DNA from 2 places in the Xenorhabdus aichiensis genome. Region 2 is predicted to be linked to the other one. Evidence: predicted binding sites of a transcription regulator. Region 2 holds the regulator's gene; the other holds the start of a gene.

Region 1 (11,414 bases), on a different contig from region 2:
ACGACCATGGTGATGGCGACACACGATCTGCGTCTGGCCGCCAATCTCGCCCACAATGTTATCTTTCTGGAATCAGGTGAAATTGTCGAATCGGGAACAGCACAAACCATGTTTACCCGCCCGGATAAGCAGCGCACTAGCGAGTTTATCTCAACCCTGACGGAAACTTTACCTGACTGGGAAATATAACGGGCTGTGACGTTTAGACTCAGCGTAAACCCGCTAAGCCAAAATAAGCATAGTGACACATTATTGATTTGGAGAAATACAATGAAAGCATTCCTGAGTTTGTTACTGGCGGGCGCCACAGCCCTTGCAATCTCTGCCCCCAGTTATGCCGGAAAGGATCTGGACGCGATAAAAGCCTCCGGTGTCTTTAAGGTTGGGACAGAAGGGACATACCCTCCTTTTACCTATCACGATCAGGCCAATAAATTAACTGGTTTTGATGTAGATATCGCCCGTGAAGTTGCACGCCGCCTGAATGTCAAACCAGAATTCATGGAAGTTAAATGGGATGGCTTGATTGCGGGGCTGGATGCCAAACGTTTTGATGCGGTGATCAACCAAGTGGGTGTCACACCTGAACGGGAAGCGAAGTACAGTTTCTCCATTCCTTATACCGCTTCCCAAGTCGTATTGATTACTCGCGATAATAACAATGACATTAAAACCTTCGCTGATATCAAAGGAAAACGTTCAGCCCAGTCCCTGACCAGCAACTATGGGCAACTAGCAACCTCTAATGGGGCTCATTTAGTCAGTACCGATGGCTTTAACCAAGCCATTGATTTGGTCGCTACGGGTCGTGCAGATGCGACATTGAATGATCGCCTTTCGTTTCTGGATTTCAAAAAACAGCGCCCTGATGCGCCAGTGAAAATCGTCGCCCAACAAGCCGATGCAAGCAAATCGGCCGTTCTGCTCCGTAAAGGAGATCCAGAACTGATCGCCGTCATCAATAAGGCACTGCAAGACATGAAAGATGACGGGACTTATGCCCGTATTTCCGAAAAATACTTCGGCACTGATATTTCCAAATAACCTGCCCCTCAATTCCTCAATCAGCGGCGTTTTCATAGCGCCGCCCATTAATAGATTCAGCAAGCTTATCCTGTTTACTTATTTATTTTTTCAATTAATATCAAGCTGATAGTGACTTACGAAGTTAATTCTATCCTCAAGTGTGGCTCCAATCACTTTATCCTCCTTGAGTCGTATCTCCCCCCAACAAACTTCCTGTTTTGGGAGAATTTTAAGTCAAAATAAAAAATATAAAGAGGAAATAATGACTGAAAAAACAACACAAAACTACGTCATTCGCCCCATTATTCCGCAAGATAATACCGGTATTGCTGCCGTTATCCGTCAAGTATCCGCCGAACATGGCCTGACCGCAGACCGAGGTTTTGCCGTCGCAGATCCGATTCTGGATACATTGTACGAAGTATACAGCCAGCCACGCAGCGCTTACTGGGTCGTCGAAATGGATGGGGAAGTCGTTGGCGGCGGAGGTGTTGCTCCACTGGCTGGCGGCGATGATGATATCTGTGAGTTACAGAAGATGTATCTCTCATCAGTACTTAGGGGAAAAGGCGTTGCCAGACAAATCGTGCAACAATCACTGGAATTTGGCACCAAACAAGGCTTCAAGCGCTGCTATCTGGAAACCACGGAGATCTTGCAAGCAGCTATCAAACTGTATGAAAAACTGGGATTCAGCCATCTTGGTGAGCCACTCGGCAATACTGGCCACAGCGACTGTGAGGTCAGGATGATCAAAGCACTATAATGCTTCTAATCAGTCAGCCCCACAGACCAAGTGGGGCATTTATTTCGACAATCTCGTCAGAAGAACTTAGTGAAGTTTGCGTTCGTCCTGCTCAGGGAAATCTTCAGCTTCGTCTTCATCATCATCATCATCATCATCATCTGGCGCATTGGGATCTTCAAAATACGTCCCCCAACCATCGTAATTCACACCGAGCTTTTCAACCAGATTCATGAGTTGCTCAACCTGAGTATTAATCAGTTCAGCATCTAGACGGCTTTCACTGATGATATCACAGCACATCAGCACAACACGATCTTCAGTTTCCAGCTCTTCCGCATCCGTCACTTCATAACCGAGTTTGAATGCTTCAACGGCGGCTTTTTCCAAAAGATCGAAGTTTTCCGCCGAAAAATGGTGCTCAATAATATAAAGCGCATCAGGATCGCTGCCATCTTCCAATAATTCTTCAATGATCAAGCGAGTTTCTTCGCGCTGTTCTTCTAAAGCATGTGGGTCTGCCATGCCAATCCCCTCCGTCATTTGGCTGTCCTGTTTCGCATTCTCCCATCTTTTTCCTGCGAAGGATATAGCTATCCAATTTCGTCAAAAAGGAAATACAGACCGTAAACTATGGCATGACAAATTGCCTTAATTTCATTGAGATGACAAATACACATCACAGGGGTTGTAATTGAATTTTTTATCGATATATATTGAATATAAATTCAGTATCACTCTAATGGAGAAAATACAGCATGAATCCATTTTATGGACGTAACTTACTAAGATTACATGACTATACTCCTTCGGAAATCAATGCATTTCTGACACTGGCGAGTGAATTAAAAGCGAATAAAAAATCAGGTAAAGAGTCGCCTTTACTGTCAGGTAAAAACATCGCGCTGATTTTTGAGAAAGACTCCACCCGTACACGCTGTGCCTTTGAAGTCGCTGCTCATGATCAGGGTGCCAGCGTCACCTATTTAAGCTCAAATGGCAGCCAGATTGGACATAAAGAATCCATCAAGGATACCGCACGGGTACTTGGGCGTCTGTATGACGGCATTCAGTACCGTGGATACGGGCAGGAAGTTGTCGAAACTCTGGCGAAATACGCCGGCGTTCCGGTCTGGAATGGTTTGACGAATAAATTCCACCCGACTCAACTGTTAGCCGATTTACTGACGATGCAGGAACATAGCCAGAAGCCACTAACTGAAATCAAATTCGCCTATTTGGGCGATGCCCGCAATAACATGGGCAATACGATGCTAGAAGCCGCTGCATTAACCGGTATGGATCTGCGTCTGGTCGCTCCCAAAGCGTGCTGGCCGGATGCGGCATTGATTGCCGAATGCCAAACCCTGGCAGAAAAAACCGGCGGCAGGATCGCCCTGACAGAAGACATTGCGACCGGCGTTAAAGATGCCGATTTTCTTTACACTGATGTTTGGGTTTCGATGGGGGAACCCAAAACAGTCTGGCAAGAGCGCATTGCGCTGCTAAAGCCCTATCAAGTGAATATGGATGTCATTCAACTGACGGGGAACCCAGAGGTGAAGTTCCTCCATTGCCTTCCTGCGTTCCACGATGAAGAAACAACGCTTGGCAAACAACTGGCTGAGGAATTCAATCTGTATGGTGGGCTGGAAGTCACTAGTGAGGTCTTTGAATCAAAACACAGTATTGTGTTTGATCAGGCAGAAAACCGTATGCACACGATTAAGGCAGTGATGGTAGCAACGCTAGCGAAGGAACTTAGTTTTTGATGGGTGTTAATGCGGTGCGAATGAGCACCGCTTTTTGTTTTTTCATAAATAACGATAATGCGAGTTGGGGAAAATAATCTGAAACCCCACCTCATCAACTTAACAGATAAGTTGGATTTCTAAATTCTCTAGAGGTAGCGAGGTTACGCCTCGTGGCGACAACCTTTTAAAGTTCGGACGGCAGCATTAATACTGATATGCAGTGTCCGGGCAGTATCGCGAATGCCAGAATCATTCAGAACTAAATCAATGAGTTGCTCTTTTATTCCGACCTGACAAGCGCGATAAGAGTAGTCAAGCTGGAAAATGTGGTCACACAATAAACAACGGTAACGCTGATACCCTCCTTTACCTGTGCCATGTTTTTACATATTTCTATTTTAATGGCAAAACCGACATCTCACATCTACCGTAGCCATCTGAGGTCTCCCCCTAGCATTGAAAATAGAGAGTATATACAAAGAACAACACTTTGAATGCGTGACCAGTTCGTAAGCCTTGCTACTTAAAGATCCATGCAAGGTGTATCACTATTTTGGAAAGCTATTTAGCTGATGAAAAAATTAATTAAATATAAATAAATATCGGTTATTATGATTAACCGAGATATTTTACTTACAGAAATAATACCTTGACAATTAAAAGCGCCCATAGTAATAGCATAATTAAATAAATTTAATGGTGTAATAAAAAATATTATTAAATATAAAAATATTACACCGCAATAAAATCGTGAAGTTATATTTAATACTGGTAAAAATGTGTTAATTATCACATTTCAATGTAATTGAAAATCGCCATTTCATTTTAGAAAAAAAATTAAAACAGAAGAAAAGACAAATGCTTAAAATGATACAGAGGTAACATAACCAATTGTTTTTAATTGAAAATAAACGGAATAAAATATGGTTACCACGCTAATCTTTTTAAAATCCCGCTTATTCGTTATTTTTCAGAACAAAATTTAAGAGTAAAATCACATTTTTAACGATGAATAATATATCATTAAGTTTACGATCGCTTTCTCACTCCAAGCATAATGTATAAAAATACACTTTACTATCATTAATCAATGGAATAAAAATAACCATGTTTCGCAATAATAAAGGGCATGATATGAGAAAAATGGATAATCTGGAGTTTAGAATATTACAACTTCTTAGGAAAAATCCTTTTCTCGCCCAAAAAGAAATCGCTGATATTATTGAAATCAGTCGTTCAAGCGTCGCAGGACATATCCTGAATCTACAAAAAAAGGGACATATAAAAGGTAAGGGTTACATTTTTTCCAGTGGGAATTGTGCCGTAACGGTTGGTGCTTCCAACATGGATATTACCAGTTTCGCTTCGACTGAATTATTAAAGAAAGATTCCAACCCAGGGAAAACAAAATATACGTTAGGTGGTGTAGCTCGAAATGTTGCGCATAACATTGCCGCGTTAAAGAATGATAGTTATTTAATTTCTGTTTTTGGTGATGATTCATATGGAAAAAGACTTTTTAGAGAAACCAGGTTAGCAGGCGTTGATGTTAGCCATTCTCATAAACTGAATGATGCAAGAACATCAATCTATCATTCAATAGTTGATAGCAATGGTGAACCGCATACATCCGTTAGTGATATGGATATTTTGAAAAAACTCACTCCTGAGCTACTAAATAAATCTAAACCTCTCATTGAAAGAGCAGGAATACTGATTATCGACTGTAATTTGAAAGAAGAAGCTCTGGAATGGTTATTTAAAAACTCAGGTAATGTGCCAATATTTGTTAATCCTGTCTCGTCATATAAGGCTGGCATAGTACGTAACTGGTTATCATATATTCATACTATTAGACCCAATCGGCTGGAAGCGGAAAAGATCAGTGGTATTAAAATTAATTCAATAAAAGAGGCTCAATCGGTAACATCATGGTTTCATGAACAAGGCGTTCAACGGGTAATTTTAAGCATGGGGGCTGAAGGTGTGTACTACAGTGAGCTAGGTTATATAGAAGGTCACTCTCCGGCATTTCCTGTTAATGTTGTCAATACCACAGGTTCCGGTGATGCAATGATGGCGGGATTAGTTCATTGTGCGTTAGCAGGTATGGATTTTCAGGAAAGTGTTCATTTCGCACAACGTTGTGCCGCTCTTGTACTATCTACTGAATTGACTTATTCATTAACTCTGTCGCCCTTCGATGTTGAAAAGTTGCTGGTATTGGATTCATATCGTTAATAACAATTGTGAAATAACATTACTCATACCGCCGACATAATAAAAATAAAAAAATGTTAGAATATTTGGCTAAAGCCGGGCTAAAACCCGGCAATTTTTTCAATGTTTCCCGTATGACAAACATTATTCACTAATCGAAAAAAATAGGAAGGGCTTATGTTCGATGAAATGAAATATAACCACAGATGCGGAGATAATGGACAACGAACCTAAAACTGACAAATAAGTCCGGTATGAACACAATTCTGCAAATAAATATCCCAAAAACCTTGAGGATAACGTTCTAAGTCGCTTGCTAAGACTGTTGGTTTTTGCCAGCTAAAACGACTGAATCCTGCTTTATTAATTGCGTTTTCGTAGCTTTCACGGCTCCAACGATAAAATGTGAAAGGACTTGGTGGAGTTGTCAGAAATTCTGCCTGGCAACAGAAACCATTTTGCCAAGGCTCTTCGCTCAAAATTTTGAAGCCATAATTATCACAGTTTCCATTTTCTAATCGATAATCAGGTGATGACATGTAAGCTATTAATTTTCCAGAGGGCTTTAAATGATTAGCGGCCGCTTGAAACATAGCTTCAAGCTCTTCAGTAGATTGTGAGTAGTGGAATAAGAAGGCAGCGATAACGATATCAAATTTTTCATGTAATTTCATTTCACATACGTTTTGTACGCAAAACTCAATATCATCACCATACAGTTTAGATTTTGCTTTGGCGAGTTCAATCATTTTCTCAGAGATGTCGACGCCGACCACTTTTGAAGCGCCGCGGCAGTGTAATTCCCGCCCAAAATAACCATATCCGCAAGCTAAATCTAGGACTGATTTTCCCTGTATATCACCGACCATGTTGAGGATATCTCTAAGCTCAGACTGCCGTTGAGCGACTGTATTGGAGAATTTTTCATAATATTCACCAATAAAATCATAATTTGCTTGCTCTTCCATTATTATAACTCCTGATAAAAAGGCATGTTCTCATGAAAAATATCTAATGAGGGTATTATATAAAAAGATAAAATATCACGAAACAATTAGATATAATTATTTTTGTAACGTAAGTAACTTTCTACGATAGATCATGTTTGAATTCAGTTAAAAATAACTAAATATTTTTATACTCGAAATTACTGCCCCGATAAAAATTTAGAGTTACTTATTCGTTATAAAAATGCGATATAAGTAATATTTTTATTAGGGTGTAATGAGATGTCTCCCCCACTCTGTTGCAATAAATTGACAGTGTGTTTTTCTTTCAGAAAAGGCCATCATCATAAACAGCACCGGGGAAGGCTAACAGCCGATACCTGCGCTGACAGCCTGTGCCCATTGAATGAATCAGCGTTGAAACTGACCGGGTCAAGGCGGGAGATAATACGGGCTATTGTGTCATGGGCAGGGAATCCCGTTGAAAACAGCACGTCAAATAAAGGGTAACTGACTTTGGCAGACTGGCGAGATCGGATAACTCACCGAAATACAGAGCAAAAGCACCGACACTCATTCTGGTGCTCACGAAAAAAGGGGTATAAGATCATAATTTCAGCGACAGATCAAATTGACCCGATTTGGTCAAATAACATTCGCGATCTCACCCTGTTTCAACACGTCCTTTTGACATGGCAACGAAATTAGTTTAACTAAATTGCTGAATAAGCATATTGCGGATGATAATTTTTATTTATTTAAATTTTGTTTAAAAACAATCTTTAACAAAATATTAAATTACATCATGAAATAGAACTGGTCACTGCGCTACGTTCTTTTTAGAGCGTTATTTTTTAAATGACTATTTTCGATAAAATAAAATCATCAATCTTTAAATTGAAAAAATAAAAAGGCTAAATAAACAATAGATTAATTTATAAAATTGGATAATTAAGCTGCGTGATTTTACTTTTTGTAAAGAAATTCTATATTCTGGAGAAAAATAAAAATGAAACCAAGCATAATAATCATAGCTGCATCTATATTAACCATTCCGTTCGTATCATTACATGCCAATACCAACGCCAAGACCAATGTGAAAATTACTGATTGTAATCAATTCAATGGAAAACCTAGTCAGGATGGTAAAAACGGGATACCTAATAGCAACTGTATAAATGGAAGTCACGGGGGTAACGGCTCATCTCCCGGTCAATCAGGAAGAAATGGTGGAGACGGCGGTAAAGGCGGAGATGGAGATGGAGACAAAGTATCCAATTATCACAATCTCCAACATGCAGGCCGCCATTCTTAAAACCAATACCATATACCTGAAATCATTATAAGCAAAAAAGCGGCAACGATGAACGCCAGCAGAGCATCAGTAACCAACATGGTAATCACCAAAAATAAGAATCTAATTGAAGCTTATATATTTGACCGGCACCGATTTTGTCAACCAAACGCCATTATCTGCCTGATGGAATTTAAAGCCCTGTTCATGCATTAACTGGGCGTTAATTTTTAGGATATCTTATGACAAGTCGACCATTGATATCGCCAATCACACTGACATTTTCTATTTTTGAATCAACATCAAAGCTGGATTGGCTGCTGGCGATATATTCCGGTTTCATCAGCTGCTCTATCGTTGAATAACTTAAATTATTCAAAATGTCATCCAATGACCAAACCGTTGTCGCTGCCTGAGTCGGATTTCTTAGACATGCCAGGGCAAATACCTCTGGTGCAATGACTTGATTCCTTGTGTCATCAGGAAGCATTTCCGACCAATGACCATTGACGACTTCTGTATGCGGGGAAAGGTTTTTTGTAGAGCGGGATCAAGACTTTCCATTGTTCTTGGCGGGCATAACCATGTGCGCCAATCGGCCTTGCATTTCATTTAGATAAGAGGAGACCGTGTGACCTGTTACACCTAACATAGCCATTAACGTTGATGCTGGCTCGATCCATAAACTCGCATCAGGTGCTTCATCATTGCAAGGGGTTGGCGGTAATTTATCGGTCGAAAAACAATTCCTCATTAATAAATAGCCATATTTCTGTCGTTCAGAGACCCATGATAATTCGGAGTAAACGTCAAAATCATTAGCTAACTGTTTACGAATATTTTCTTCTGCAATGCTTTTAACTATATATGGGCTAATTTCTTGATTATAAATCGTGAATTTGTTTTTAGTGATTATGTCTTTAAGATTAAAATCAGATAAATCAAGTGATAGTCCTAGTGATGACAACTTAACATTCCGTGATAAATGCCTCACGCATTATCTCCTCTGAGGTTAATTAATAACAAGATAATTTTCATGTTACTATTTCGCTCCATATCAAAATAATTTGATATAAGCTGTAAAAAAACCAAGTCACGTTATATTAAATGTAAAAAATTAATATTTCATGTGACACCTCATCGTTATTTATGTATGAAATCTGCATATTGAAGCGCACATGTATGCATTTAAAAAATGCATGTGCTTGGTATGAAATATATGCATAGGGGGATAATGCTTCCTATCATCTAATTACAGTAACTATCCGTGTTGTAATTACAATAACTCACTCAATAACGGATAATAAAAATTAAATAATTAGTTATTTCAGGTTGAAAACTATAAACACAGTATACAAATACACAACCTAATTTAAAGTTATTTTTTATTTCATTTTATGACTATATAAATCAATATAGTTTTCTTATTATATATTCATGTTCATTTAAAAAACCTTGATCTATCTATAAATTTGAATCATGCTCAGCGTCATTAAGCATTAATCTTCAAAGAAAAAGGCTATTATTAAAATAAACTAAGTAGTTTGTCTTATGTGATACCTGACAAGTTCAGCTGCCGTCGCGCCGACCGATCCATAAGGTATGTGCGAGTTTCTATGCGGGTGTTTTTTTGAACAGGCGGTTTATGTTAATTAGGCGTGTTTGTCTCTTTATGATCTGAAATCTGCAGGAAATCAGTATGTTCAAATACCTCGCATGTTGCTTTATGTTAGTGCTAATTTACCCCTTGGGCGTGGACTTATATCTTGTTGGCTTACCCGATATTGCCAAAGATTTAAATGCCACTGCCGTAGACCTTCATACTGCTTTTTCTATTTATTTGGCCGGTATGGCATCGACCATGATTATCGCAGGACTTGTATCCGACCGATTTGGCCGAAAACCCATCGCATTATTGGGTGCGTTAATTTTTGTCTGCGCTTCATATGGCGCAGCGTTTACTGTTTCTGCCGAACAATTTCTTTTCGCGCGCTTTTGGCAGGGAGTCGGTGCCGGCTTCTGCTATGTCGTCACCTTTGCAATCCTGAGGGATACCCTGGACGACGATAAGCGCTCAAAAGTATTGTCGGTGATTAATGGTATTACTTGTATCGTTCCTGTTATTGCCCCGGTCCTGGGTTATTTACTATTAATGAGCTTTGAATGGCCAAGCCTCTTCACCGGCATGGCAATCTTCGCGGGCATTTCATGCTTAGTCTGTATGCTCTGGCTTGATGAAACGTACCTTAATAATAAAGAGACGAATCAGAATAGAGAGAGCAGCAGCGATGAAAGTCTGTTCTCGCCATTATTCATCAGCCGCCTATTCATTACTTGCTTGTCTATCACGGCAATATTGACATATGTAAATATATCTCCAATCATATTAATGGGTCAAATGGGGTTATCTACGGCGCAATACTCAATATCAATGACGGGGCTGGCTAGCTTTAGCATGATTACCTCATTTTTAACGCCCTATTTCCTATCAAAACTTGGGCAAAAAACGGTTCTCCTATTATCGCAAATTCTATTTCTATCATGCGCAATCATATTTACCCTCACACAAATGCTGAACCTAAACGCTTATTTAAATCTCGTAGGGTTCGCTATGATCGGTGTTGGTTTTGCTATGGGATTCGGAATATTGATGAGCCAAGCCTTGAACCCGTTTAAGCAAAATGCCGGTTTGGCAAGTTCCGTACTTGCTATTTGCCAGATCGCTTTCTCAGCGAGTTACATCTGGATAATGGGAATGCTCGGCGTGAGCGCGATGAATATGTTGATTATCCTGCTTCTGTTTTCCAGCATCGCTAACATAATCGTGCTGGTCTCTGTACCCAACCAACGGGATTGCCTTCAGGAGTAAACGTCGTCGCCAGCTGATGATCCGTACACACTGACGCCAGCGCCCCCCTCCCGTCGTGTTGACTGATACGCATAAATCAGCACGTCGGTGACGTGAGCCGGCTGGTGCCGATGTCCTTTTCCTCCTCCGGAGAGCATAAAAATCTATGGTTCCCCTCTTTTTTGCAACACTAATTTTTGATGAATTTTTGGCTTGCTTAAATCTATCCGGCGTCACTGTAGGCAAGGAGCCTGCGCCTCGATGAGTTCCGCGCCTGATGAACCTTAAAACCGTGTCGGCTTGAAAGAGCCATTTTTTATGTTAGGTTTCTCATCAGGCCGGTAGGCCGTTCATGTCATCAATAATCAATCTTCGCAAAACCTGATGGGTAAACTGTTTAAGCGTTTAAATTAACGATAAAGTGGCTGCTTAGAGTCACTTTATCATTATCTTTCAAACACGGTTTGTCTTGTGGTTATGGCCCAGGCTATACGCGCTAATTTATTCGCGAGTGCACAGGCCACAATATTCGAATGTTTTCGTTCAAGTTGAATTCTGACCCAATCCGCTAAGCGCCCGG
Region 2 (11,414 bases):
TCAAGGCGCATGGCAAGGCGTCAGGTAATGCGGCGGGACAGTGGAATATTCCGCAGTTTGACCTCACTTTTGGCCGCAATAGGCTGAATGTTCAAGGGCAGCTTACAGATGAAAAGTGGAAGTTGGACGGTGAAATTAATGCACCACAGTTAAATGGATTACTGCCGGGATTGGCTGGTGTGGTTATCGGTAATGTGAAACTGCGCGGTAACATGAAAGCGCCACAAATAGTGGCAGATTTAAATGCACGTAATGTGCGGTGGCAGAATGAGCTGAAAGTGGATAGCGCCACGATTAAGGGAGATGTGCGCTCGGCTGAACAGATTGAAGGACAGCTCTCAGTTGCTGTTCATCAATTGAAACAGGCGGATTTAATCATCAATAACTTGATGCTAAATGCTAAAGGCACGGAAAAGCAGCATGATTTACATTTGAAAATTGAGGGTAACCCCGTATCAGGTCAATTGGCACTCAATGGCCGCTTTGACCGCGGGCAGGAGCGTTGGCAAGGGACTATCAACAATACCTACTTTGATACTCCTGTCGGTGAGTGGCGCTTAAGTAAGGCGATTGCTATTGATTACCTGAATCTACAGCAGAAAGTGACAGTAGGAACACATTGCTGGCTTAACCCGAATGCACAGATTTGTGTCCCCAAACCGATTGAGGCGGGAGCCAGCGGTCATGCTGAAGTGGCGTTTGAGCGTTTTGATTTGGCCATGATTCAGCCATTCCTCGATAAAGCGACCCAACTTAAAGGCGTGTTCAGTGGGAATGCCAATGTCAAATGGACTGCGGGGCAGGTTTTGCCACAAGCTAAAGTCGTCTTGCAAGGAAATGGGATTCAGATTCACCAAATGGTTGAGGGTACTACATTACCTGTTGATTTTGAAACGTTGACAGTGAACGCAGGTCTGACAAATGGTAAGGCAAATGTGGCATGGCTATTTAAGCTGGCAGGCAATGGGCAATTAAATGGCAATGTTCAGGTGGCTGATCTGGAAGGCCGCCGCAAGCTGTCTGGGAATATGGATATTCAAGCTCTTTCTTTGAAGCTGATTAAACCGATCTTGGGTAAAGACGAGAAAGCAGAAGGGGGTTTGAACGCTAACCTCCGTCTCGGTGGTAATGTAAAAAACCCGCTGTTGTTTGGTCAGCTTAAGACGGATGATCTCCAAATCGTCAGTCATTGGCTGCCTTTTGATGTCACCCAAGGCCAGCTAGCTATCTATTTTGATGGTGTCCGCTCTGGCTTGGAGGGCGTTATCAAAACGCCTAAAGGGCAGCTAAACCTTAACGGCAATGCTGACTGGCGTAATTTGAACGCATGGTATGCCAAGATTGCCGCGAATGGTGAAAAATTGCGTGTGACAGTGCCGCCAATGGTGAAAATTGATGTTAGCCCTAATCTGGTACTTGAAGCCACGCCTGATCTACTGCAACTTGATGGGAATGTGGATATTCCGTGGGCACGCATTACGGTGCAGGAACTACCAGAGTCTGCTGTGGGGATTTCTTCTGACGAAGTCATGCTGGATAAAAATCTCCAGCCGATAGAGAAGAAAAAATCGTCCATTCTGGTTAAAAGTAACTTAAATATTCGCATTGGTGATGATGTCCGTTTGAATGCATTTGGTCTGAAAGCTCAACTTAAGGGGGCCTTGAAAGTCATTCAGGATAAACAGGGGCTGGGGCTGAATGGCCAGATTGATATTCCAGATGGTCGTTTCCATGCCTACGGGCAGGATTTGCTGGTACGCAAGGGCACAATCATATTTTCCGGCCCGCCGGAACAGCCAATGTTGAACATTGAAGCAATCCGCAATCCCGACTCGACGGCGAATAAGGTTGTCGCTGGTGTGAAAGTTACGGGATTGGCGGATAAACCCAAAGTTGAAATTTTCTCTGAGCCAGCAAAATCACAGCAGGAAGCACTGTCTTATCTTCTGCGTGGTGAAGGTTTGGAGAAGAGTGGTTCTGACAATAACCAAATGACTTCCATGCTGATTGGTTTGGGCGTTTCCCAAAGTGGTCAATTGGTTGGCAAGATTGGTGAAACTTTTGGTGTTTCTGATTTAGCTTTAGATACTCAGGGTGTGGGTGACAAATCTCAGGTTGTCGTCAGTGGCAAGATAACCAACAACTTGCAGGTGAAATACGGTGTTGGTATTTTTGATTCTCTGGCGACCTTGACATTACGCTATCGTGTAATGCCAAGATTGTATCTCGATGCGGTATCTGGTATTGATCAGGCTTTAGATCTGCTCTATGAGTTTGAGTTTTAAAAATGCGAGTAATTGTTTATGGCAGCCTGAGGCGCAAACAAGGTAACCACCACTGGATGACCTATGCCCAACTTCTAGGAGAACATAGGTTAGAAGGTTATGAAATTTATGACTTGGGGCATTATCCAGCGGTGATCCGTGGCGAAGGGACAATTGAATGCGAAGTATATCGCATTACGCCATCCATCCTGACAGAACTGGATGCTTTGAAAAAGAATTCTCAGGAATACGAAAGGGAACTGATTAAAACACCTTACGGCAGTGCATGGATCTATTTATATAGACTGCCTGTCGATGGACTGCATCGGATAACATGTGGTGACTGGATCAAGCGCCACGAAGAAGAATAAATAAAAACCTCTGCCTCTATGTGGTGGCAGAGGTTTTTTATGATCGAAACTCGCTGTTATCCCTCAGGATTATTTTTTAGCAGCGCGTTCGAAAGAAGACAGGATTTCAGCTTTAGCGGCTTCGACATTGTCCCAACCGTCAACTTTCACCCATTTGCCTTTTTCCAGATCTTTATAATGTTCAAAGAAATGGGTGATTTGGGCACGCAGCAGTTCTGGCAGATCGTTCACATCTTTGATGTGATCGTATTCTTTGCTCAGTTTGGTGTGAGGAACAGCGACCAATTTCGCATCTTCACCAGATTCGTCGGACATTTTCAGAACACCAACGGGACGGCAGCGAATAACGGAACCTGGCTGTAATGGGTATGGGGTAGGAACCAGCACGTCAACAGGGTCGCCATCAAGGGACAGAGTATTGTTGATGTAACCGTAGTTGCAAGGATAGAACATTGCAGTAGACATGAAACGGTCTACAAACAGTGCGCCAGATTCTTTATCTACTTCATATTTGATCGGATCTGCGTTCGCAGGGATCTCAATGATGACATAGATATCTTCAGGCAGTTCTTTACCGGCCGGTACATTGTTCAGGCTCATAAAAGGTTTCCTTTAATTTCAGACCAAAATGGAGTGCGGGCTATTATAGCCAAAACAGACTTAAAGTCCCCGCATTTTTCCAGTCGCTGAACGCCATACAGCTCAGGAATTGGGTGTTATAAAATCTGTTGTATTGGATAAAAAGTGATTATTTACTTTTTTATTGTTCACACTTCTGCCTTGTTCATGAGTCATGAACAGAATGATTTCGTGAACAAATATAAATAGAGAAAGAGTATGTATAGAACTTAAGGGAACAAGATAGATAATCGGCAGGGAAAAAATGAGGTTAATGTTGAGAACAAGTCGTTGCGTTAAGCGTGTTGCTCAACAAATTAAAGGATAAGTCGTGTCATTAATAAAGAGGCGACACTTCGCCCCTTCATTAAATTAATTATTCAATCAACAAACCGACTTACTCACCTGGAAATTCAGCCATAAAGCTTTCAGCTTTTTCCACCATTGATTCTGTTCCCACGAAGAAAGGAACGCGCTGGTGCAGTTGGGTTGGTGTGATATCTAGAATTCGGTTTTTGCCATCACTGGCCTTGCCGCCCGCCTGCTCAGCCAAAAAAGCAATTGGGTTGCATTCATACAGCAGACGCAATTTTCCTGTTGGGTGGCTTGCGGTGCTTGGATAAATATAGATGCCGCCTTTCAGCAGGTTGCGGTGGAAATCTGCAACCAGCGAGCCAATATAACGGGTGGTGTAAGGGCGCTGGGTGGTTTCGTCTTGTTCTTGGCAATATTTGATGTACTTCTTCACGCCCATCGGGAATTTGATGTAGTTCCCTTCGTTGATGGAGTACATATTGCCTTTGGCAGGGAATTGAACTTTCTCATGAGTCAGGCAGAATACGCCGAGTGAGGGATCGTAAGTGAATGTATGAACTCCGCAACCCGTGGTGTAAACCAACATAGTGGAAGAACCATAGACCACATAACCCGCCGCAACCTGACGATTCCCCGGTTGCAGGAAATCTTCTTCGGTAACCGGCTGCCCAATAGGTGTAATTCGATGGTAAATTGAGAAAATAGTCCCGACGGAAACGTTTACATCAATATTCGAAGAACCATCCAGTGGGTCCATCAAAACAACATACTTCGCATTTTCTGCACGGTCGCCATCAAAGACAACGATCTCATCTTCTTCTTCGGAAGCAATACCTGCTACTTCACCGCGCGCTTTCAATGCAGCCTTCAGTTTTTCATTGGCATACAAATCCAGCTTCATCTGAACTTCGCCCTGAACATTCGATACGCCGCTGGTGCCTAAAATATCCACCAGACCAGCCTTATTGATGTCCCGATGAATGATCTTGGCACCCAGTTTGATGGCAGAAAGCAGTGCGGTCAGTTCACCCGTAGCATGAGGAAAGTCGTGCTGTTTCTCGACGATGAATTCGCCTAATGTTTTCATGACGAAAGCCCTGAATTTTATTGTGGTTTTAGAGAGCGTGCTGCACTTGCGTGTCGCACTCATGCGCGGCAGTTTAGCTAAAGAATGGGTTGATTGATAGGCTATTGCATTTCTAATCTCAGCATTGATGGTTAGAATAGTGACACACTTCATGATATTGGATAGAAATAAATGCGTATTCATATTCTTGGCATCTGCGGTACTTTCATGGGAGGGCTGGCGATCCTCGCTCGTTCATTGGGTCATGAAGTTACCGGCTCTGATGCCAATGTGTATCCTCCAATGAGTACCCTTCTGGAAAAACAGGGCATTGAGCTGATTCAAGGATATGATCCTTCACAGCTCGATCCTGAGCCAGACATGGTAATCATTGGCAATGCCATGACACGTGGTAATCCCTGTGTGGAAGCGGTGCTGGATCGTGGCATTCCTTATACATCTGGCCCACAGTGGCTACATGATCATGTTTTGCCAGAACGCTGGGTGTTAGCCGTCGCTGGAACGCATGGTAAAACGACAACCGCAGGAATGCTAGCATGGATCTTAGAAGCCTGCGGTTATAAGCCGGGGTTCCTGATCGGCGGTGTGCCGGGCAATTTTGACGTTTCAGCACAAATCGGTGAAAGTCCATTTTTCGTGATTGAAGCGGATGAGTATGACTGCGCGTTTTTTGATAAGCGTTCAAAATTCGTGCATTACAGCCCCCGCACGCTAATCATGAATAACCTTGAATTTGATCATGCTGATATTTTTGAAAATCTAGCGGCCGTTCAAAAACAGTTCCACCATCTCGTCAGGGTTGTGCCGGGCAGTGGTAAGATTCTGGTACCCGATAATGACATTAACCTGAAACATGTGCTCGGAATGGGATGCTGGAGTGAGCTGGAACATATCGGGGAAACGGGCAACTGGCAAGCGAAGAAAGTCAGTCAGGATAGCAGCATCTACCAAGTGTTCCATCAAGGTGAACAGGTTGGCGAAGTGAACTGGTCATTGGTGGGTGAACACAACATGCACAATGGTTTGATCGCAATTGCGGCTGCCCATCATGTTGGTGTTCAGCCTGCGGATGCTTGTCAGGTACTGGGCGATTTTATCAATGCGCGCCGCCGTCTTGAATTGCGTGGTGAAGTGAATGGTATCTCTGTTTATGATGATTTTGCTCATCATCCCACTGCAATTTTGGCGACACTGGCAGCGTTGAGAAGTAAAGTTGGCGGTGTCGCTCGTATCCTAGCTGTGCTAGAACCGCGTTCAAATACCATGAAAATGGGCATGAGCAAAAATGATATTGCGCCTTCTCTGGGGCGTGCTGATGAAGTCTTCTTGTATCAGCCTGCCAATATTCCGTGGCAGGTTGCAGAAATTGCGGAACACTGCATCCAACCTGCTCGCTGGAGTGCGGATATTGATGCTTTGGTACGTGTGATTGTTGAGGCGGCACAACCGGGTGATTACATTCTTATCATGAGTAATGGTGGATTCGGTGGCATTCACGAGAAGTTGCTGACTGAGCTGGGTAAGAAAGTGCACGAGGCTTGATTGTCAAAATCGTCAGAGTGAGGGGATCGCATGAGTCGTGCGATCCTCTTTATCTATATTCCCAGGGTTCCGTTTGTCTGCTGCCGTGCTGCAACTTGAAATCTATTGGGTATATGTAGTTTGGCTATACGACAGGGTTAAAGTTCTTGATCAAAGAGATCGAGAATAGCCTCGTAGAGCTGCTTTGTTGTAAAGTCCTGTGCTGGTGTCGTAAAAATAGTGTCATCTCCCGCAATACTGCCAAGTATTCCTTCTGCTTTACCCAGGGAATCCAGCAGGCGTGCAATCAACTGTGCAGCGCCCGGACTGGTGCGAATAACCACAACACAATGATTATAATCGACATCCAAGACCAGATTTTTCAATGGGCTTGTGGCTGTGGGAACACCTAATTCTGCGGGTAAGCAGTAGACCATCTCCATTTTTGCATTACGGGTTCGGACTGCGCCAAATTTAGTCAGCATTCTGGAAACTTTAGATTGGTTAATGTTTTCAAAGCCCTCTTCCTGAAGTGCTGCGACAATTTCACCTTGAGAGCTGAATTTTTCTTCTTTCAATAAGGCTTTGAAAGCCTTGACCAAATCTTCCTGTTTCGAAGGAGCACGCATATTTCACCATCGTTGAATCCGTTATGAAGCTATTATTATGCGAAAGAGTGAATTTTTATTCAAGGAAGAGAAGAAAAAACTAAAATAATAAGCATAATTACATTATTTTCATTTCCCCAATATATCCTTATTAATCATCAGGATATTCATGCGTTTATTTTTTCCGCGTTTCCTTTCCCACATATTGAGTATGGTAAATATATTGTTAATTAAATGGTGTTGTTTGGTTTTGGAGATAAGAGTAAGGTAATCAACTAAGTTATTAATAATATAACAGGATTAATTCTCAAAAAAGTGTCCGTTATCTCATTAACAGATAAGCCTTTTGTCTAGAATAAAATAACTTTGGTGTTTCATCATCAAGCCATTAGGTAGATAATCTGTCTGTTAACAGATTGTTCTTAATACGTAGTGATCAGTGGGGCTGAGAGTCTATCCCATACATGCATTGAATGTGGGGAAATAGATTCAGGCTCTTAACCAGACAGGTTTAAGTTTTTTACAGCATTTATTTAAGGAGTATCAGGATGAAAGTTGCAGTTCTCGGTGCAGCCGGTGGTATTGGTCAGGCACTTGCCCTTCTACTCAAGACCCAACTTCCTTCAGGTTCAGAACTTTCCTTGTATGACATTGCTCCGGTGACTCCAGGTGTGGCAGCCGATCTTAGTCATATCCCAACGGAAGTCAAAGTCACTGGTTTTGCTGGTGAAGATGCAACCCCTGCATTGGTAGGCGCAGATGTTGTATTAATCTCTGCGGGTGTGGCGCGTAAACCAGGCATGGATCGTTCAGATCTGTTCAATATTAATGCGGGGATCATTCGTAATCTGGTTCAGCAGGCAGCTAAGGCTTGTCCAAAAGCATTAATCGGTATTATTACGAACCCTGTGAATACGACTGTGGCGATCGCGGCTGAGGTTCTGAAAAAAGAAGGCGTTTACGACAGAAACCGTCTGTTCGGTGTTACGACGCTGGATATCATCCGTTCCAATACTTTTGTTGCAGAACTGAAAGGTAAGAACTCTGAGGAGTTGGAAGTGCCTGTTATTGGTGGGCACTCTGGTGTGACTATCCTGCCATTGCTGTCACAAATTCAGGGCGTCAGCTTCACTGATGAAGAAGTTGAAGCGTTAACCAAACGTATTCAGAACGCAGGTACTGAAGTGGTTGAAGCGAAAGCAGGTGGCGGATCTGCCACTCTGTCTATGGGGCAGGCAGCGGCACGTCTGGGTCTTTCTTTGATCCGTGGCTTGCAGGGTGAAAGCAATGTCATCGAGTGCAGCTATGTAGAAGGTGATGGCAAATATGCCCGCTTCTTCGCTCAGCCTGTTCGCTTAGGTAAAAATGGTATCGAAGAACGTTTAGATATCGGCAAGCTTAGCGATTTTGAACAGAAGTCACTGGATAGCATGTTGGACGTTCTCAAAAAAGATATCGAATTAGGCGAGAAATTTATTAACGGTTAATTCATTTAATTCGTAATTTATTAATATACGAATTAAGTTAAATATATTAGATAACTGAAACCGCTAGCTCAGAAATAACTAGCGGTTTTTCTTTCAATAATTATATTGATAGCTAATTATTCTTTTTTTCTCTAACTTTCCTTTCTAATAGTTCTCCTGTATGTGGATCGAAATAACGACTAGGCCATATTTCAGACGGATGTAATCCTAAGTAATTCGCTATTATCCATTCTCCCTTAGGCCATGGGCGAGAAAGTGTATTCGCCAAAGTTGATGAGCTTAACCCTGCTTCGCGTGAAACGGCAGCCAGTGTCGTTCCGCGTTTACGTAAAGCAGCAATAATATCAGCAGGATGCCAATCCGATTTCATAGAAATCATTTTTTTAATCCTTTCCTATTAAATTTGAAGCCACATTAGTGGTATAACTAAAGCGTTAGTGTGAAATTAATAACGAACACGAATCTGTTATTAAGAAAATAAAATAACATTATTTTTTCTAAAAATATTTCTAATTTTTTCTTAATAACTTCTTTTTTGAACTTGGTTACAAAAATAGAGAAACATTATGAAAAAAGAGTGGTATACGGCAATGGAGTTGACCGGTGTAGGTGAGTTACCTAGATCACCACAAGGAGTTAATGCCAGAGCAAAACGTGAAGAATGGTTGAGGCAGAAACGAGCAGGTGTTCAAGGCAGGGCGATTGAATATCACTATTCGTGTTTTCCTGAATCAACATTGTCGGCTCTGGAGCTTCATGAAATATCACCTGAATATCAGGTTCAGAAACAAGATCCTCTATCCATTTGGGTGAGTGCATTTAATTTACTCGCCGATGAAGAAAAGGAGGCAATTACAGAAGTGATATTACGAGATGGCATAAGAAGTTTTTTGGAAAAAATCATAGCTACTTGAGGCAGCTTTTGAAAAGCCAAATGTTCAAAATTTGGCTTCCTCTTCACTGCTCCGATGTAAAGCGAGGATAAAGAGATGAAAAAAGATTGGTATTCTGCAAAGGAACTCATTGGCCTCGCAGGTCTGCCATCGTCTCCCCAAGGCGTCAACTTGATGGCAAGGCGCGAGGGTTGGGAACAACGCCGTAAGCGCGGAGTACAGGGGAAAGCTCTCGAATATCATGTCAACAGCTTGCCCGAAGAAGTTCTGAATGTACTGGCCGTCAGTGAAAATTCGGTTGAGTATTATCGGAATAAGCGACAGGATCCGTTCATGATTTGGATTGAAGCTTATTATCAATTGACCAAACCCGAAAGGGAACGCATGGTTAAGTTCATTTTGAGGAAAGGGCTGGCTAGTCTAGTCCAATACATAGGAATTCAAGAGGTTGAAAATAAAGACAGTATCCCAGATTGAGCAATCTGGGATACTGATTAGCTCAGATCAGGAAAGTCGCTGTACCGCGACATGGGCTAATCCCACAAGGGCCGCCTTATATGGAGACTCATCCAGTACTTGTAACGCTGAAATAGCTTTATCTGCTTCTTCTTCCGCCCGTTGGCGGGTGTACCTAAGTGAACCACACTGTTTCATTGTTGCTAGTACGGTATCTAACAAATGGCGGCCATTGCCTTGCTCAATGGCACTGCGTATCAGTGCAGATTGCTCGGGGGCTCCATGATGCATGGCATGCAGAAGGGGCAGTGTAGGTTTGCCTTCGTTTAAGTCGTCCCCGGTGTTTTTACCGAGCGTGTTATCATCTGAATCGTAATCCAGCAGGTCATCAATCAATTGAAACGCCGTGCCAAGATAACGGCCATAGTCACGCAGTGCAGCTTCCTGCTCTGGTGTCGCGCCGGATAAAATGGCCGCAGAGTGCGCCGCTACCTCAAACAGGCGAGCGGTTTTACTGTAAATCACGCGCATATAATCATCTTCTGAGGTATCAGGATCATTGCAGTTCATCAACTGCATCACCTCACCTTCGGCAATGACATTCGTGGCGTCGGACATCAATTTCAGTACCCGCATGGAATCGAGATCAGTCATCATCTGAAACGATCGAGTGTAGATGAAATCACCAACCAGAACACTGGCCGCATTGCCATACATAGCGTTGGCTGTCGCCTTGCCTCGGCGCATGTCGGATTCATCGACAACATCGTCATGCAATAGCGTTGCCGTGTGAATAAATTCGATCAAGGCGGCAACTTTGATATGTTTTTCTTCTTCACAATGAAGTGCTTTCCCAGCCAGTACCGCAATCATTGGGCGAATACGCTTACCACCGCCGCTGATAATGTAGTAGCCAAGTTGGTTGATCAGCGCAACATCAGAATTTAATTGATTAAGAATGGTTTCATTAACCGCTGCCATATCATCAGCGGTAAGTTTAATTATTGATTCTAAATTCATGTTTTGGCTTTGGACTCTGATTCAGAGCTGTGCTCATTAAATTAGCATATCAACAGATATCACGATGTATCGATTGTACTTGAAAAACCGTTCAAATAAATGACAATCGAAAAACTCTGTTTTTTTCTCATCTGTTCTAATTCTGCACTTGTCTTCGAATCGGTTTTTGCGTAGAATTCGCGCCCTATTGTGAATATTTTATAGCGCGCTCTGGAAAGATATTTTAGGGGGTGCGCGGAAAGCGGAGTTTATATGTACGCAGTTTTCCAAAGTGGTGGTAAACAACACCGAGTAAGCGAAGGTCAGACAATTCGCTTGGAAAAGCTGGACATCGCAACCGGTGAAACTGTTGAGTTTGACCAGGTTCTGATGGTCGCTAATGGTGAAGATATCAAGATCGGCGCTCCAGTAGTTGAAGGCGTTAAAGTTAAAGCTGAAGTTGTTGCTCATGGCCGTGGCGAGAAAATTAAAATCGTTAAGTTTCGTCGTCGTAAACACAGCCGTAAGCAGCAGGGCCACCGTCAGTGGTTCACTGATGTTAAAATCACTGGCATCGCTTAAGATTTTAGGAGAGCAGATTAATGGCACACAAAAAGGCTGGCGGCTCGACTCGTAACGGTCGCGATTCTGAAAGCAAACGTCTGGGTGTAAAACGTTTTGGTGGTGAGTCTGTTTTGGCAGGCAGCATCATTGTTCGTCAACGTGGTACTAAATTCCACGCAGGCAGCAACGTAGGTTGCGGCCGTGACCACACCCTGTTCGCATTAGCTGACG

What was found. Region 2 encodes ArgR, which controls arginine synthesis, uptake and breakdown. Its sites were predicted from a motif close to ANTGAATAAAAATACANT; they were not measured.
Region 1: argF (ornithine carbamoyltransferase) is a predicted target of ArgR. The motif match lies at 2,487-2,504, and genes of this name have one in related genera.

Annotation. Positions count from the first base shown of each region.
Region 1 covers NZ_JAQRFO010000060.1:9,877-21,290, reverse strand. Annotated here, with positions in the region: gene PSI22_RS18935 (amino acid ABC transporter ATP-binding protein) at 1-189, shown strand, start outside; gene PSI22_RS18930 (amino acid ABC transporter substrate-binding protein) at 271-1,044, shown strand; gene PSI22_RS18925 (GNAT family N-acetyltransferase) at 1,289-1,792, shown strand; gene rraB (ribonuclease E inhibitor RraB) at 1,859-2,296, opposite strand; gene argF (ornithine carbamoyltransferase) at 2,530-3,543, shown strand; partial or broken gene PSI22_RS18910 (IS1-like element transposase) at 3,646-3,914, opposite strand; gene PSI22_RS18905 (PfkB family carbohydrate kinase) at 4,633-5,766, shown strand; gene PSI22_RS18900 (class I SAM-dependent methyltransferase) at 5,976-6,713, opposite strand; partial or broken gene PSI22_RS21640 (transposase family protein) at 7,077-7,269, opposite strand; gene PSI22_RS18890 (hypothetical protein) at 7,702-8,007, shown strand; partial or broken gene PSI22_RS21575 (RNA 2'-phosphotransferase) at 8,110-8,223, opposite strand; gene PSI22_RS18885 (hypothetical protein) at 8,210-8,476, opposite strand; gene PSI22_RS18880 (hypothetical protein) at 8,537-8,980, opposite strand; gene PSI22_RS18875 (MFS transporter) at 9,686-10,855, shown strand; partial or broken gene PSI22_RS18870 (IS110 family transposase) at 11,281-11,414, opposite strand, start outside.
Region 2 covers NZ_JAQRFO010000006.1:29,596-41,009, reverse strand. Annotated here, with positions in the region: gene tamB (autotransporter assembly complex protein TamB) at 1-2,285, shown strand, start outside; gene PSI22_RS04530 (gamma-glutamylcyclotransferase family protein) at 2,288-2,635, shown strand; gene ppa (inorganic diphosphatase) at 2,705-3,235, opposite strand; gene fbp (class 1 fructose-bisphosphatase) at 3,651-4,655, opposite strand; gene mpl (UDP-N-acetylmuramate:L-alanyl-gamma-D-glutamyl-meso-diaminopimelate ligase) at 4,827-6,197, shown strand; gene argR (transcriptional regulator ArgR) at 6,335-6,805, opposite strand; gene mdh (malate dehydrogenase) at 7,333-8,271, shown strand; gene PSI22_RS04500 (helix-turn-helix domain-containing protein) at 8,384-8,650, opposite strand; gene PSI22_RS04495 (DNA-binding protein) at 8,838-9,185, shown strand; gene PSI22_RS04490 (DNA-binding protein) at 9,261-9,641, shown strand; gene ispB (octaprenyl diphosphate synthase) at 9,669-10,640, opposite strand; gene rplU (50S ribosomal protein L21) at 10,893-11,201, shown strand; gene rpmA (50S ribosomal protein L27) at 11,222-11,414, shown strand, end outside.